DNA from 2 places in the Polycladomyces zharkentensis genome. Region 2 is predicted to be linked to the other one. Evidence: riboswitches for the same ligand, from Rfam matches in the RefSeq annotation. Region 2 holds a riboswitch; the other holds the start of a gene.
The links. Region 2 has a riboswitch for S-adenosylmethionine ahead of JQC72_RS04840 (homoserine dehydrogenase). Riboswitches for the same ligand answer to the same signal wherever they lie in the genome.
Positions count from the first base shown of each region.

Region 1 (7,701 bases), on a different contig from region 2:
TTCCTTGAGAGACCGGTTTTCATCCTCCAATTCATTTAAATGGTCCTGACATCAAGCGGTGACGACTTGTTGACTTTTCTTCAACGCCTGATCCAGATCAGCGATCAAATCGTCCACCGACTCAATTCCCACGGACAAGCGTACCAGTTCCGGTGTTACGCCTGCGGCCAACTGTTCTTCTTCCGTCAACTGCTGATGAGTGGTGCTGGCCGGATGAATCACGAGGGATTTGGCGTCACCCACGTTGGCCAGGTGAGAGAAGAGGCGTAAGTTTTCGATGAGTTTTTTGCCCGCTTCCAAACCACCTTTGATACCGAACGTGAAAATGGCGCCTTGCCCTTTGGGCAGATATTTTTTCGCTTTTTCGTACGACGGATGGCCTTCCAATCCCGGATGACTCACCCACTCCACCAGTTCGTGTTCCTGGAGGAACCGGGCAACCCGAAGCGCGTTCTCGCTGTGCCGTTCCATTCTCAGATGCAACGTTTCCAACCCTTGCAAGAACAAAAACGCATTGAACGGAGAAATGGATGCCCCGATGTCCCGCAGCAATTGAACCCGAGCCTTGATGATGTATGCCAGCGGTCCGACCGCTTCCGTGTAGGAAACCCCGTGATAGCTGGGGTCCGGTTCGGTCAATTCCGGGAATTTGCCGTTGGTCCAATCGAATTTGCCCGAATCCACAATCACCCCACCGATACTGGTGCCGTGACCGCCGATGAATTTGGTGGCCGAGTGGACCACGATGTCCGCCCCGAACTCAATCGGCCGGCACAGGTACGGAGTGGCCAGCGTATTGTCCACGATCAGCGGCAAGCCGGCATCATGCGCCACTTTGGCCACGGCCTCCACATCCAGCACGTCCATTTTGGGGTTGCCGATAATCTCCGCATAAACGGCCCGCGTCTTTTCATTGATCGCCTTTTTGAAATTTTCCGGATCGGAAGGGTCGACGAACCGCACGGTAATTCCCAGCTTGGGAAAGGTATGGTGGAACAGGTTGTACGTGCCGCCGTACAGGCTGCTGGATGAGACGATTTCGTCTCCGGCTTTGGCGATGTTCAGGATGGAGTAGGTGATTGCCGCCTGACCGGAACTCGTCGCCAGCGCACCGACGCCTCCTTCCAGCGCGGCCACCCGCTTTTCAAAAACATCTTGTGTCGGGTTCATGATGCGGGTGTAGATATTGCCGAATTCTTTCAATGCAAACAAATTGGCCGCATGTTCCGTATCATTGAATACATAGGAAGTGGTTTGGTAAATCGGTACCGCTCGGGCATTGGTCGTCGGGTCAGGTTCTTGGCCACCGTGGACCGCCAACGTTTCCAAACCGTATTGTTGCGTATCGCTCATCACCATCATCCTTTCGCAGGGATTGAACGCTTTGGGGTATCTCTCCGCATACCCTGTGGGTCGTGTGAGCCTCTCTCTCGCTCTTGCAACACACACTCAGAAGGGCACGCCTGCCAAAAGCCGCCTTTCCGATTGGTGACGGAAGCCTGCAACAGTGGAATGAAAAAGCCTCTTCTCCGATAAGAGAAGAGGCTTTGGATACGCCAGCTCTCCTCTCTTATCTCTCGGAAACCGTTGGCGGCGGTTTCCGCAGGAATTGGCACCTTCCGGTTCGTACAGACCGGGGTTGCCGGGTTTCATCGGGCCAGTCCCTCCACCACTCTCGATAAGAGATTCCAAATCCGATTCAATTGTATCGACAATCAGAAAACTTGTTTTTCATTATACCGGTCTCTCATGTCGCCGTCAACCGCTTTTTAAAGAAAATGTTCCGTCATTGATTCCGTTCCGAATTCCATCTAAAATGGTGATAGATTGCTCATTTTCGGGTCAGGGCGTGTTGATATGCGCCCACACATCAAATTTATTCATCCAAGGAGGCCATCATGTCACGAAACCAAGCGTTGATCGAACTGACGGACAAATACGGCGCCAGGAACTATCATCCCCTGCCGATCGTGATATCCAAGGCGGAAGGCGTCTGGGTGGAGGATGCCGACGGCAACAAGTACATGGACATGCTGAGCGCCTATTCGGCATTGAACCATGGACACCGCCATCCCCGCCTGATCGCGGCGTTGAAAGAACAAGCGGATAAAGTCACTTTGACCTCCCGTGCTTTCCATAACGATCAGCTGGGACTTTTTTACGAAAAAGTGGCTCAACTGACGGGCAAAGAGATGATCTTGCCGATGAATACCGGTGCCGAGGCGGTGGAAACCGCCCTCAAAGCGGCCCGGCGCTGGGCGTATGACGTGAAGAAAGTGCCGGAAAACCAAGCGGAAATCATCGTCTGTGAAAACAACTTCCACGGCCGGACCATCACCGCGGTCTCCCTCTCGTCCAGTGACGAGTACAAACGCGGATTCGGTCCGTTGACCCCCGGCTTCAAAATCATTCCGTACGGTGATGTCGAAGCGCTGAAAGCGGCCATCACGCCCAACACGGCCGCCTTCCTGGTGGAGCCGATCCAAGGGGAAGCGGGCGTCATCGTGCCGCCGGAAGGATATCTGCGTGAAGCCTATCAAGTATGTAAAGAGCACAACGTCCTGTTCATCGCCGATGAGATCCAAACCGGCTTCGGGCGGACCGGCCAACTGTTCGCCTGCGACTGGGAAGACGTCCGGCCGGACCTGTATGTGATGGGGAAAGCGTTGGGTGGCGGCGTGATGCCGATCTCCGCCGTGGCTGGCGACAAAGAAGTGATGGGTGTGTTCGAACCGGGCTCCCACGGCTCCACCTTCGGCGGCAACCCGTTGGCCTGCGCCGTCTCGGTGGCTGCGCTGGATGTGCTGGTGGAAGAAAAATTGCCTCAGCGTTCCCGTGAATTGGGCGAATATTTCATGGCCGAGCTGAAACAAATCCAAAATCCGATCATCAAGGAAATCCGCGGCAAAGGTCTTTTCATCGGAATGGAATTATTCGAACCGGCCCGTCCGCACTGCGAACGTCTGGCTGAAGAAGGATTGCTGTGCAAAGAGACACACGAAAACACCATCCGTTTCGCCCCGCCGCTCACGATTACCAAAGAGGAGCTGGATTGGGCACTGGACAAAATCCGCAAAGTGATGACTGCTTGATCGATGAAATTCGGCCCCCTTGGTTCACGAGGGGGCCGATTGTTGACAAAGTCCTGCGTACTCCGCATTCTTCCATCTGCAAAACGCCGTCTTGTATCCGGACAAGTCACTTGACGATTCACACGGCTAAAGTGTCACAGGCACTTCCTATGGTCATCGTGGGATTCAGCGGAGTCCGAGGTCAATGCCTCTTTTTTCGCCTTGGTTGGCTTCAACGTGATCGGCAAGGCAGTGAACCATTTGCGATTCTTCCTGTAGAGCTTCGCCGTTCCTTGTTTGGCCGTTCCGTCGATGATCCGATCCAACCATTGTTGCTGATATGACCGAGCCACAAACGGAAATCCTGGATCACACAAAATCATCTGGAGAAAACAGTATCCGAGTCACCATAAACTGATACTGCTTTAACTTCGTAGACACCCAGTTTCCGTGTGTTCGCAGACTGGGCGTATTGATATATGTATCCCGGCACACCGATGCGCTTCTCCGGCATAACGACACCGTGCGGAAGTCGCCTTTCATCCCGCGATTGAAGACATGGGATGAAAGGCGACTTTTTCTGTCAATCTCTTTTGTACGGGTGGGCCTTTTCCCCTCTCCTGTTTTGATTCAGCTCAATCATCGATGGAAAAAAGGCCATCCCCCTCTGATTCGTCATCACCGGACACAACCATCGGGTAGATTCGACCGGGAAACAGTGCTCCGTCTCTTGATCCAATAAACGGATTTTAAGGTACTGTCAAGCGATCGCGAAACTTGGCCAATGTTTTCTCCCCGATTCCCGGCACGTTGGCCAGCTCGTCCACTGAGCGAAAAGGACCGTGTTCCTCACGATAACGTATGATCGCCGCTGCTTTGGAAGGGCCGATCCCATCCAGCTGATCGAGCTGTTCCGCTGTGGCGGAATTGAGCGAAATTTTGCCGCCATGATCTGTCGTACTTTTCTGCGTCCCTCCACCGGGGGTTGAAACGGACGCACCGACTACGGGCGGAGGTCCCTGTTCTCCTTTTCGCGGGATATAGACCACCATCCCGTCAGCCAATGGCTGAGCCAAGTTGACCCGATTCAAATCCGCCGACGGTGCCGCACCGCCTGCCTGCTTCATCGCGTCCAGTACACGCGAACCGCCGGACAACTTGTACACACCCGGATGGTTGATCGCCCCCTTTACGTCGACGACAATCTCGGTGGCTTTATCCTTGTTCCCGACAGACGGTTTCGCAGGTTGGACCGGTTTGTAGGCGGGCAGGGTCGGAACTGATGCAGTCTCTTCCTGGCGACTGATCAACAACACGATAAGTCCGATCACAACCAGTGCCAGCACCCCTGTGGCCAGCGCCCATTTATCGATCCGCTGATACCACTTTTCCTCCCACACCCCTTACTCCCCCTTGCCTCATAATCCTCCCCGTTCCTGCATATGGTTTAGGAGAAATGGGCAGCGTCATGCGGATGGGGAGGGAATTGTGATGAAATTCGGCTTCATCGGGACGGGAAGCATGGGGAGCAATCTGGTTCAAGCATTTGTCCAATCCTACGCCATGCAACCCGATCATATCATCGTTTCCAACCGTACACGGGACAAAGCGGAACGGCTGGCTCTGGATTGCCCCGGCATTCACGTGGCCGATCACAACCTGGAAACGGCCAGAAAGGCGGATTGCATCTTTCTCTGCGTAAAACCGGGAGATTTTCGACATGTGTTGGATGAGATACAGGATGTTGTCCGGCCGGATCAATATGTCATTTCCATCACCAGCCCGGTGATGATTCGCGATTTGGAAGAGCATCTGGAAGGGAAAATCGCCAAAGTGATCCCCAGTATTTGTCATGCCGCATTGTCGGGCAACTCTCTTTTGATACCCGGAACCCGTTTTTCGGATGAAGACACTCAGTGGTTATACCAGCTCTTCTCCTGCATCAGCGAGCCGTTGTACATCGACGAGGCCCATACGCGCGCCGCTTCCGATTTGGCCAGCTGTGGCCCTGCGTTTCTTGCCAACATCTTGGAACAATGGACCCGAGCCGCCGTGAAAGTGACCGGACTGCCTGAGGAAACCGCCGTTTCCCTGGTGGAACAGATGGTCATCGGCACGGGAAAATTGCTGTCAGAGAACGGGTTCACACTGCAATCCCTTCAAGACCGGGTGGCCGTTCCCGGCGGGATCACGCGTGAGGGACTGCATCTGTTAAATGACGCCTTCACCCCCTGTTTCACCCGTCTTTTCCAACTGACGCACATGAAATTTTCCGAGGACCTTCACAAGGTGCAACAATCCTTCCAACGCGCTGAGAAAAAACTTTGAGACTCCCCACCCTTGAAAGCGTCGGATTTTCGGGGAGTCCGTTTCCGTTTTGGAAACGTCCGGTTTCAGTGTTCATCCTGTCCGTGAAAGCTCTGCCCAAGACATGTACCTCTATGGGACGGCGTCCCTGTTACCAGTACGGCTGAAGTGTAAAGATTCGTTCGCCACCGGACCCTCATACATGTTGTAACAAACCCGCTACCAGACAGTGTTTGCCAAACGGACAACATTGGTTGCTCTTCCCATCTCCCAAAGGGATGCCGGGACGCCGCCTTTCATATCATTGATGAATATGCCCCAAGGCACTTTCTGTGGGCGCAGGGGGGCAGGCGGCTTCTTCGGTTACTTGAATGATGCTCCCACATGTCATGCCCCGACCAAGCCGCTTTCATTTTACCACGTAATGCATTTTTTGGCATTCCTGTCATGATGATCTCATGACATGCCCCACACGGCCGAAGCACCGGAGGCACTCCCTTTGGTCGCCGTGGACTTTTCGTTTCATCCGGCGGGCAACCCACCTCCATTCGGCTTGGTCCAGGCAGGCGCCGTCGGTCCGGTAATTGTCCCACACGTGCAGCTTTCTCTTCCATGCCCGACCACTGATGATTTTCGTAACGTGTTTTCGCTCACATATTCACAGATTTCCCGCTGCTGTTCTCCGACCGAGCGGTATGCGACGGTAGGGTGATGTCCGAACAGCAACCTTCCGGTACGACCCCAAGGTCGAACAAAAGCAAATCTCCCTCTTGCAACCGGCGGTTGCCTAGTATGCCGTGTGCAGGCCGGACTTTTCCCCAAACAGTACCATCGTGGAGAAAGCCATGGTAGTTAAGTGTTTTCGCCCTTCTCGACTCCATTGCACCCAAATGCTGTCAGACTTGCGTGAGGGACAAAGCCCTCCCGACATCCCAACCCTGAAGCTCGCTCTTTATCAAAAGGCCCGGTTCACGGCTGCACCTGCAACCGGACCGGGCTTGAAGCGGTTCGACATCTCAAGTGGAAGGCCGGTTGGGACCTTTCACTTTTTTTTCTTTGTTCTCATCCACGGCACTGCCCAAGGTCGTTCCTTCCTGCGCCAACTTGGCATCACGGGCTTCGTCCGCTCCGATCGGCGGTAATTTTGAATCGGGTTCCACGCGCATAGACAACTTCCTTTCCTGCGGATTTCCGATCTTCAGATGTGATCGGCGATTATCCTTTAGGATATGGAAGAGATCGATTTCTCATGCAAAAAGAAAAAGCCCGCCCACAAAGCGAGCTGCAACTGCTGACAGAGTGGCGGGTACAATCGTGATTCCGGGTGAGCTGTTTTCCCTCTCTTCCCTTTCGACAAGCTGAAAGGTCGCTCGTGGAAAACGAATACCCTTCACTTTTAGAGGAGCGAATCTGAATTTGTATCGAGCAACTCTAACCGTTACGATGGAACGAACGTAAGAAAACAAGCCCGCCCAGCACCGGAAGCACAGGGTTCGACAACACGACCGGCAATAGAATCCCTGCGCGTTCCGGTCCTTTCTATCGGGCTTGAGTAGTCGGTGAACTACATCGCCATTTCAATGGCGAGCTTCTCGCTTCATCTGGCGCAGTGCCCTGCATCCATCCACGAAGGCACGTCCCATGCCTGGTTTGGTTTTGTTTACCGAGTTTTCGCTTGGATATAGTGTTTTAAGTGTTTCCGCACTCCATGTCAATATTATATTGTTGCTCTAAGCATCCCCGAAAGAGGATACCGAGCAACGCTCGCTATCCATCTACCCCATTGAAATGGGGAGGATTCCCGCTCGCTTATCCTAAACCATGATACATCCGATCATGTGGTTCAGTTGGCCACGATGTTGACCAGTTTCCGCGGTACGACGATCACCTTGCGGACCGTTTTCCCTTCCAACAGCGTTTGGATGCGGTCCAGCTTCATCACCATTGCTTCCACTTCGCTTTTGTCCGCCTCGGCCGGCACAACCACTTTGTCCCGCACCTTGCCGTTGATCTGCACCGCGATCTCCACTTCGTTCTGCACCAAAGCCGCCGGATCGAAAGTCGGCCACGACTGGGCATGCACGCTGTCTTGATGACCCATCCGCTGCCACAGTTCTTCGGCGATATGCGGGGCAAACGGCGCCAACAACAGCACGACCGTCTCAATCGCATCGGCCAGCGTTCCACGGTCGGCATCCTCCGGATAAGCATAGATGCCGTTGACCAATTCCATAATGGCACTGATGGCGGTGTTAAAGTGATAACGTTCATTTACGTCTTCCGTCACTTTTTTGACGGTCCGGTGCCGCAACCGGTTCAGTTC
Region 1 covers NZ_JAFHAP010000004.1:344,667-352,367, forward strand. The annotation lists gene JQC72_RS03515 (homocysteine synthase) at 52-1,353, opposite strand; SAM riboswitch class I at 1,568-1,685, opposite strand; gene JQC72_RS03520 (ornithine--oxo-acid transaminase) at 1,899-3,092, shown strand; gene JQC72_RS03525 (hypothetical protein) at 3,227-3,424, opposite strand; gene JQC72_RS03530 (helix-hairpin-helix domain-containing protein) at 3,821-4,471, opposite strand; gene comER (late competence protein ComER) at 4,563-5,399, shown strand; gene JQC72_RS03540 (M24 family metallopeptidase) at 6,029-6,259, opposite strand; gene JQC72_RS03545 (hypothetical protein) at 6,395-6,544, opposite strand; gene leuS (leucine--tRNA ligase) at 7,222-7,701, opposite strand, start outside.
Region 1: another riboswitch for S-adenosylmethionine. It lies ahead of JQC72_RS03515 (homocysteine synthase); the one in region 2 lies ahead of JQC72_RS04840 (homoserine dehydrogenase).

Region 2 (7,701 bases):
ATATCCAAGCGCGCGGCGGTATCTACTCCGAAGGTCCGACCAAGGAATTCGAGTTCGGTGACCGTTATATCCGTGCCGTGTTGTCGTTCCTGGGTGTGGATGATGTGGAATCCGTCATTGCCGAAGGCATGTCGCAATTCCCGGACAAAGCCGATGCGATCAAGCAAAAAGCCGTTGAACAAGCGCGTGAGTTGGCCAAACGCTTCTAAGTACAATGAATCGGGAAAATTGCACAACCCCCTCTCAGCCCTCATCAAGAACGACCGACCGCCCAAATGGGCGGTTTTTTCCTTTTATTGTCCGCCACATCATTTGTTCCCCTTGATGGGAAACTATTTGCAGGGGGTGGAAAGATGGCTCGAAAACGACGCAGGCGATTGTTGGTACCCGAGTCACGGCCGGCCTTGGAGCGGTTGAAAGCCCAAGTGATGAGCAGAGAGATGGGTGTGGGACCGCTGTCGCCTGACCAGGTCAAAATGGAAGTGGCCAAGCAAGTAGGCGTGCCCCTCAAACCCGGTGACAACGGAGATTTGAAAACAGCCGATGCCGGCAAAATCGGTGGCACCATCGGCGGCCACATGGTACGGGAAATGGTCAAAATGGCGCAGGAGCAGCTGGCGCGTCAAAGATCCCGGCCCTGACGACGGCCCGATCGGGCCGTCCAATCTGTTTCATCATTGTTAAAGATCGATCAATTTTTGGCGACATATTGATGAGACACGAGACGGAACGGGCCGGTTTTGTCATAATGATAGAGGAGTGGGATTGAGGAGGGCGCCAGATGGAACGTGTGTTGCTACTGTCGATGGGATTTGGTGCCGGGCACAACTCGGCGGCACAAGCATTGTTGCATGTGATGGAAGAGCGAAATGCAAAAGTGATGTATGTCGATTTGCTGGAATGGATTCCGACGAAGGCACATCCTCTCCTCCAAAATGGGTATCACCGTATGTTGAACCGGTTTCCGGCGGTGTATCATTACCTGTATGACTGGACTCATCAGTCCCGTTGGTTTCGTTATGTTTCCGGGGAAGCGATCAAGCGGGCGGGGTGGATGATCCGGCGTCAACTGGCACGGCGGCTGTCCCATTTCCGTCCGACAAGGGTGGTGGCTACTCATCCGTTCGCATTGATGTGGCTGTCTTCCCACTGGCGTCGCATCCCTTCATTCTGCGTGGTGACCGATTATGAACTTCACCCCATTTGGCTGTCGGGTACACCTGATGTGTTGTATACGGCCAGCGGGATCTCGGTTCCTCTACAAGCGCAACGGCGTTTGTGGCAATCTGCCGCCAGGGTCGTCGAGACAGGTATTCCCGTAAGACGGGAATTTCTCCAAAACGTGTCGAAACAAGAGGCCCGACGTTTGTTGGGATTGAGGCCGGATCGTCCGGTGGTGTTGGTGATGGGCGGCGGGGAAGGGATGGGACCCGTTCGCGAAACCGTACAGGAATTGGAGAAAGCAGGTCCCATTTGCCAAGTCGTGGTACTGGCCGGAAAAAATGAAGCCCTGATGGTTGAGCTGACCCGTCATTCTCTGCCACCCCATATTCGCGTTGAGGGATTCCGACCCGATGTCCCCTTGTTCATGGATGCTGCAGACCTGTTGATCACCAAGCCGGGCGGACTGACCATTACGGAAGCGATGGTCAAACGTTTGCCCCTGTTACTGTTGGAGGCATTGCCGGGCCAGGAAGAGGCCAATCGTCGATATTTGCTGCGTCATCGGGTGGCGGAAACGGTCCAGTTCGGCCATTTGCCTCAACAGATGAAGCGCTGGTTGGAGTCTCCGGCCCGCAGGAAACACGTTGCCCGCGTCATGTCGGAACTGGCATCCGGAAATGCGGCCGATCGGATCGCTGATGAAGTTTTGCAACCGGCACGCCACAGGGCGTTGCGATGATCTTCCCGCAAAAGGCTTGCAAGTAGCCGCTTCTGATGCATATGCTGGGAGGAGAGGAGTGGTTGGATGCGTCTGGTGACCTATGTGATCAAAGAAGACGTGTTGAACATTCGGTCGGAAATGTATGGGGATGCCCGGATCGGTTGGGTGCAGGATGGATACGTTTGGGATATCGGTTTTGCCCAGGAATGGGCTATGTTGGAAAAGGGGATTCCGTTTTCTTGTGCGCTTCCGACGGATATGGTCGCGTTCCTGGAAATGGGAGACCAGGGGTTTACATTGTTGCGACAGGTAATCGATGCCTGTCGGGGTACACATCCTGATCAAGCGAAAGTGGAAGGAGAACCGGTGGCATTGTCACTTGCGGAAGTCCGCTTGCTTCCGCCGGTGCCCAGACCGCCCAGCTTTCGCGATTTCTACGCGTTTGAACAACATGTCAAAGCGGCGCGGGCGCGACGCGGCCTCAGTATGATCCCGGAGTGGTATCATTTTCCTGTTTTTTATTTTTCCAATCATCAGACCATATTGGGACACGAGCAACCTGTACCCCGACCGAGCGGCACACAATGTTTGGATTATGAGTTGGAAGTGGCGTGCATCATCGGGAAAAAGGGACACAACATCTCCCGGGAATCGGCGAGGGAGTATATCGCGGGACTGTGTATCCTCAACGATTGGAGCGCACGGGATATTCAGCTTGAGGAAATGAAAGTCGGTTTGGGACCGGCCAAAGGGAAAGATTTTGCCACTTCGTTGGGACCGTGGTTGGTTACCCCGGATGAGCTGGAAGACCGAAGAAACGGTGACCATTGGGATTTGGCGATGACTGCCCGTGTCAACGGGGTCGAGTTGTCCCGCGGCAATCTCCGGGATCTGCACTTTTCCTTTGCCGAGATGATTGAGCGGGCTTCTCAGGATGTTTTTTTGTATCCTGGAGACGTAATCGGGTCCGGCACGGTTGGAACCGGGTGTATTTTGGAGCTGGGTACGGAAGTGCATCCCTGGTTGGAGCCGGGTGACATGGTAGAACTGGAAGTAGAGCGTTTGGGCGTGCTTCGCAACCGCATCGTGGAGCGGCGTGATTGATGTCCGGTTTCCCGTGGAACCGGACATTTTTCTACTCGGTACGGACAAATTTCGCCGAAATGACGATGCCTGTCTGATATTGTTCAAAAAAAAGGGTTTGACAAACGTATTTTTTTTGTTGGATAATAGGGACTAATTAAATAGGGATCAACCACTGACTCGTTATCGAGAGAGGCGGAGGGACTGGCCCGATGAAGCCCGGCAACCATGTTCGTCCCCTGCGTTGTAGGCAGGGTACGGGCATAAGGTGCCAATTCCTGCAGTGCCTTCGGGTGCTGAGAGATAAGGAGCAGGGTGGCGTGGATACATGTCCCCCTCTTCTTATCTTTAAGAAGAGGGTTTTGAAATTTTAAAGGGGGGAGCAGGGCGATGAAGCGTGTCAATGTTGCGTTATTGGGACTGGGAACGGTGGGAACGGGAACATATAAAATGCTCCAGTCCAATCAAGACGTGATTGCACGCAAAACGGGCACGCTGTTTGAAGTGCGCCGCATTCTGGTGCGGGATCTGACCAAGAAACGAAAGGTGGAAGGCGTGGGACATCTCCTGACCACCCGCTTTGAGGATGTATTGGACGCGGGGGTGCAGGTAGTGATTGAAGCGATGGGCGGAATCGAACCCACGCGCACCTATGTGGTGAAAGCAATAGAAGCGGGATGTCACGTTGTGACAGCCAATAAAGAGCTGATCGCCAAACACGGGGTGGAGCTGGAGCAGCTGGCGCGTGAAAAGGGCGTTCAATTGTTGTATGAAGCCAGTGTGGGCGGCGGAATCCCCGTTTTGGGCACCTTGCAGCATCTGCTCAAAGCCAACCGCATTCACAAGGTTTCCGGGATTGTTAACGGTACCTGCAATTATATTCTGACGCAAATGGCCGAACATGGGCGTTCGTTTGATTCCGTTCTTGCAGAGGCGCAGGAAAAAGGATACGCTGAAGCCGATCCGACCGCAGACGTCGAAGGTTTTGATTCGGCTCACAAACTGGCGATTCTCTGCCGGTTGGCTTTCGGGGTGGATGTGAAGGTGGAAGACATCCCGAGAAAAGGGATCACGGACATCACGGTTGCCGAATTGGAGATCGCCCGTCGTTTGGGATATTCCATCAAATTGCTCGCCCAAGCGGAACAATACGGTGAAGAAGGACCGGTTGCATTGCAAGTCGCGCCCACCTTGGTGCCGCTATCCCATCCGCTTTCCGGCGTTCGCGGCGTATACAACGCCATCCATGTGGAAGGTGATGTCGTGCAAGATGTGACGCTGGTGGGTCAAGGTGCGGGCGAACAACCCACAGGCAGTGCGGTGGTGGAAGATTTGTGCAATGTGTACCGCCTGCCTGTTTTGCGAGCCGCCTCTCTTCGTCGCCCGATGATTTTGCCGGCAGGTGAAGAAAGTGGTCTCCAGTTCCTCCTGATCGAAACGGAGGATGTATTGCCTGCCGACACGGCGGACAAGTGGAAGGCGGATCTCCTCGATACGGGCATCCAAGTGTTGGATGCGCTCATCTATCCGGATCATGGCCGGAGCCATGCCGCTTTCCTCGTTCGCAACTGGGAGCCGCGGCTGGTTTCAGTCCTGCCTGCGGAATGGGAAGTGTCCGTCAAACGGATCATCACCCGCCCGGTGTTGGCGGCTTCCGTCTCGCAAGAAGAAACAGAAATGGTGGGTGTGGGTTCCGTCAGCTGATGTGGGCGGCGACGCTCGCATCAGGCTGCGATTTCGGGAGCGGGCCTGATATTTTCGTCTGAAGCGTTCCGTTCGTACCGTAAGGGATGTTGTTCCCGATGAGCGAAGCCCCAGGCCCTGACTGAGCAGAAGACCCGGGAAACGCCAGATCGCGGACAGTTTCCCCAAGCGTACGCTGTCCGCGTCGCGATGCCTGGGTCGTAGCGGTCCTGTCTGCTTTCCTGCAGATGAAGTGATCCGGGCAAACAATGTGGACGGTATTCATCAGACACACCCTGGTACAGACCCGTGAAATTTGACATGATGACCGCCTTCCTGCCTTTTGCGGGAAGGCGGTTTTTGGTGTCCGGGAAATTCGGGTACAATGAGGGGGGGATTGTGAAACCGTGGGAAGAAATATTTTCGAACCGGGAAAGCAATGGGAGCGCATGATCCGAACTCTTATTTAGGGCGTGTCTGGTCATTCCGTAAGGGAGCAATGTTTTCCCGGACGAGCGACTGACCAAGCCCTGACTGAGCGAAGACTCGGGAAGCGCAGGATTGAAATCGCGGGCAATTTCCTCAAAGCGAAGCGTACTTTGCCCGCGTCCTGCGCTGACCGGGTCGGAGCGGTCATCATCTGCATCCCTGCAGGGCGCAGGTGGAGCGAGCCGGGAAAGCACTGTGGATAACACCAGATACACTCTAGTCGGGTAGGAAGGTATGAAGCATGACAAAGAACGAAACGATGATTCGCCTGAAAAAGGGGGAAACCATCCGGCTTCCCATTCGCCGTTTGGGCATCAACGGAGAGGGAGTCGGATTTTATCAAAAACAAGTGGTGTTTGTCGACGGGGCCATTCCGGGTGAAGTGGTAGTGGCCCGTGTGGAAAGCGTGGAACGACGGTTTGCCAAAGCCCGTCTGCTTCGGATTCGGAAACGCTCTCCTCACCGAATTCAACCGCCATGTCCCGTTTATGCCGATTGCGGGGGGTGCCAACTGCAGCATATTGATTATCCGATGCAGTTGAAGTTGAAAAAGGAATTGGTGGAAGAAGCGTTTGTCCGTTACACTTCCTTGCGGGAATTGCCGATCGAAGAGACGGTGGGGATGGACGAACCGTGGCAATATCGCAACAAGGCCCAACTGCCGGTGCAGTTACGGGGGAAAAAGGTGGTGATGGGCATGTATTCGGCCCGTTCCCACCGGTTGGTCGACATGAGGGAGTGCGGGGTACAACACCCAGAGACCAACCGCATTCTGGAAACAGCGCGTAAAACGGTGGAAGAGATTGGCATCCCCATTTACGATGAAAAGAAACATACGGGTGTGTTGCGCCATTTGGTGGCCCGCTTCGGGTTTCGGACAGGAGAAGCCCAATTGGTGCTGGTGTGCCGTACCGACGAATTGCCGCAAGAGCGAGAGCTGGTGGAGCGTCTGGTTCGTCGCTTGCCGCAGGTGAAGAGCATCGTGCTCAACATCAACCCGAAACGCACCTCTCTTGTCTTTGGAGAGAAAAACCGCATTTTGTGGGGTAAGGAAACGGTGGATGAGCGACTGAATGAAAATGTGTACGCGCTGTCGGCTACGGCGTTTTTCCAGCTCAACCCGATTCAGACCGTGAAATTGTACGACTTGGTAAAGGAAGCCGCCGAGCTGACGGGAAAAGAAACCGTCATCGACGCCTATTGCGGGGTAGGGACCATCGGTTTGTGGTTGGCGGATCGTGCCGCACGCATCATCGGGATGGACACGATTCCGTCAGCGGTCGAAGATGCCCGGTGCAACGCGAAACGGAACGGGATCGACCACGCCGAGTATCACATAGGTCAGGCGGAAGACTTGTTGCCCCGTTGGGTGAAAGCGGGGCTGCGGCCCGATGTGGTCGTGGTCGACCCGCCGCGGACCGGTCTGGGTCAGCCGTTAATCGACATGTTGCGGGAAGTGCGCGTGCCGCGGCTGGTGTACGTCTCCTGCAATCCGTCCACGCTGGCCAAGGATTGCGCACAGTTGCTGCAAGGGGGGTACGAACTGGAGCGGTTGGTCCCGGTCGATATGTTCCCGCAGACCGCCCACGTGGAAACGGTGTGTACTTTGTCTGCCACCAAAGAAAGGTGATCCGCAGTGGACATTCATAGTTGGTTATGGTGAAAAGTGATCGCAGTCGCCCGTCCGAGTGACTTCGGGAGGTATTCGTAAGGGTAGACAAGCGGCCCGTATGGATGTGACTTTCCAATACGGGCCGCTTGTCTACTTTTTATCGGTTTTTCAACGGATCTCCAGCTTCTCCGTCCACCGGATATCTCCATCCTGTTTTAACCGAATATATGCCGTGCCTTTGGCACCCGGGTCGATTTGTGCGGTCAATGTGATTTCGGCATGTCCTTTGCTGTCCGATTTCAGTTGGAACGGGGCGCTGTAACCGTAAGCACTCGGCCAGGAACCGTCAGCGTTGCGGAACTTGGCCACTTGTTTCCCGCCTTCCAAATAGAGGCCGAGTCGGTATCCTTCGACGGTGCTGCCAGGCTGCAAACCGTCAGCCGTCACACGGATAGACACCGTTTGCCCGGCGGGAATCGGGTTGGGATGTTCTGCTATGTAGCGGATATCCCCGGAAGGTGGAGAGGGTTTCCCCGAATCAGATGCACCGTAGGAGCCCGGTTTGAAGGTGGAGGGGTCCCACCATTTGTATCCGTCGGCGGGCGGCGCCCACGGCTCCTTCTCCGGTTCAGTGCTCTTGGCCGGTTGTTCCCATTCATACAAACGGGTCGGTTGATCCAGTTTCAAACCCGGTACTTCCGAAAGCAGGGTGTAGGATTCCTTTTTGGCCAACCAATTCACCAGATTGACCAACAACACGGCATCGTCTTGTTCGTGGAAACCGTCATGCGTCTTTTTGGGTGCACCTGTCTCTTCGTTGCGGTATTTGGGTGTGTCGTCTTCCACGGGAGACGAGTCGCCGATAAAAGCAGCTTTTCCTTTCCCCGCTTTGGCGATGGCCACCATCGGACCTTCGGGGATACCGCCTCCATTGTAGACGCCTTGGTCG
Region 2 covers NZ_JAFHAP010000005.1:66,278-73,978, forward strand. The annotation lists gene JQC72_RS04820 (FMN-dependent NADH-azoreductase) at 1-209, shown strand, start outside; gene JQC72_RS04825 (alpha/beta-type small acid-soluble spore protein) at 354-641, shown strand; gene JQC72_RS04830 (MGDG synthase family glycosyltransferase) at 782-1,903, shown strand; gene JQC72_RS04835 (fumarylacetoacetate hydrolase family protein) at 1,970-2,989, shown strand; SAM riboswitch class I at 3,149-3,278, shown strand; gene JQC72_RS04840 (homoserine dehydrogenase) at 3,359-4,672, shown strand; gene rlmD (23S rRNA (uracil(1939)-C(5))-methyltransferase RlmD) at 5,382-6,770, shown strand; gene JQC72_RS04850 (DNA-binding protein) at 6,921-7,701, opposite strand, start outside.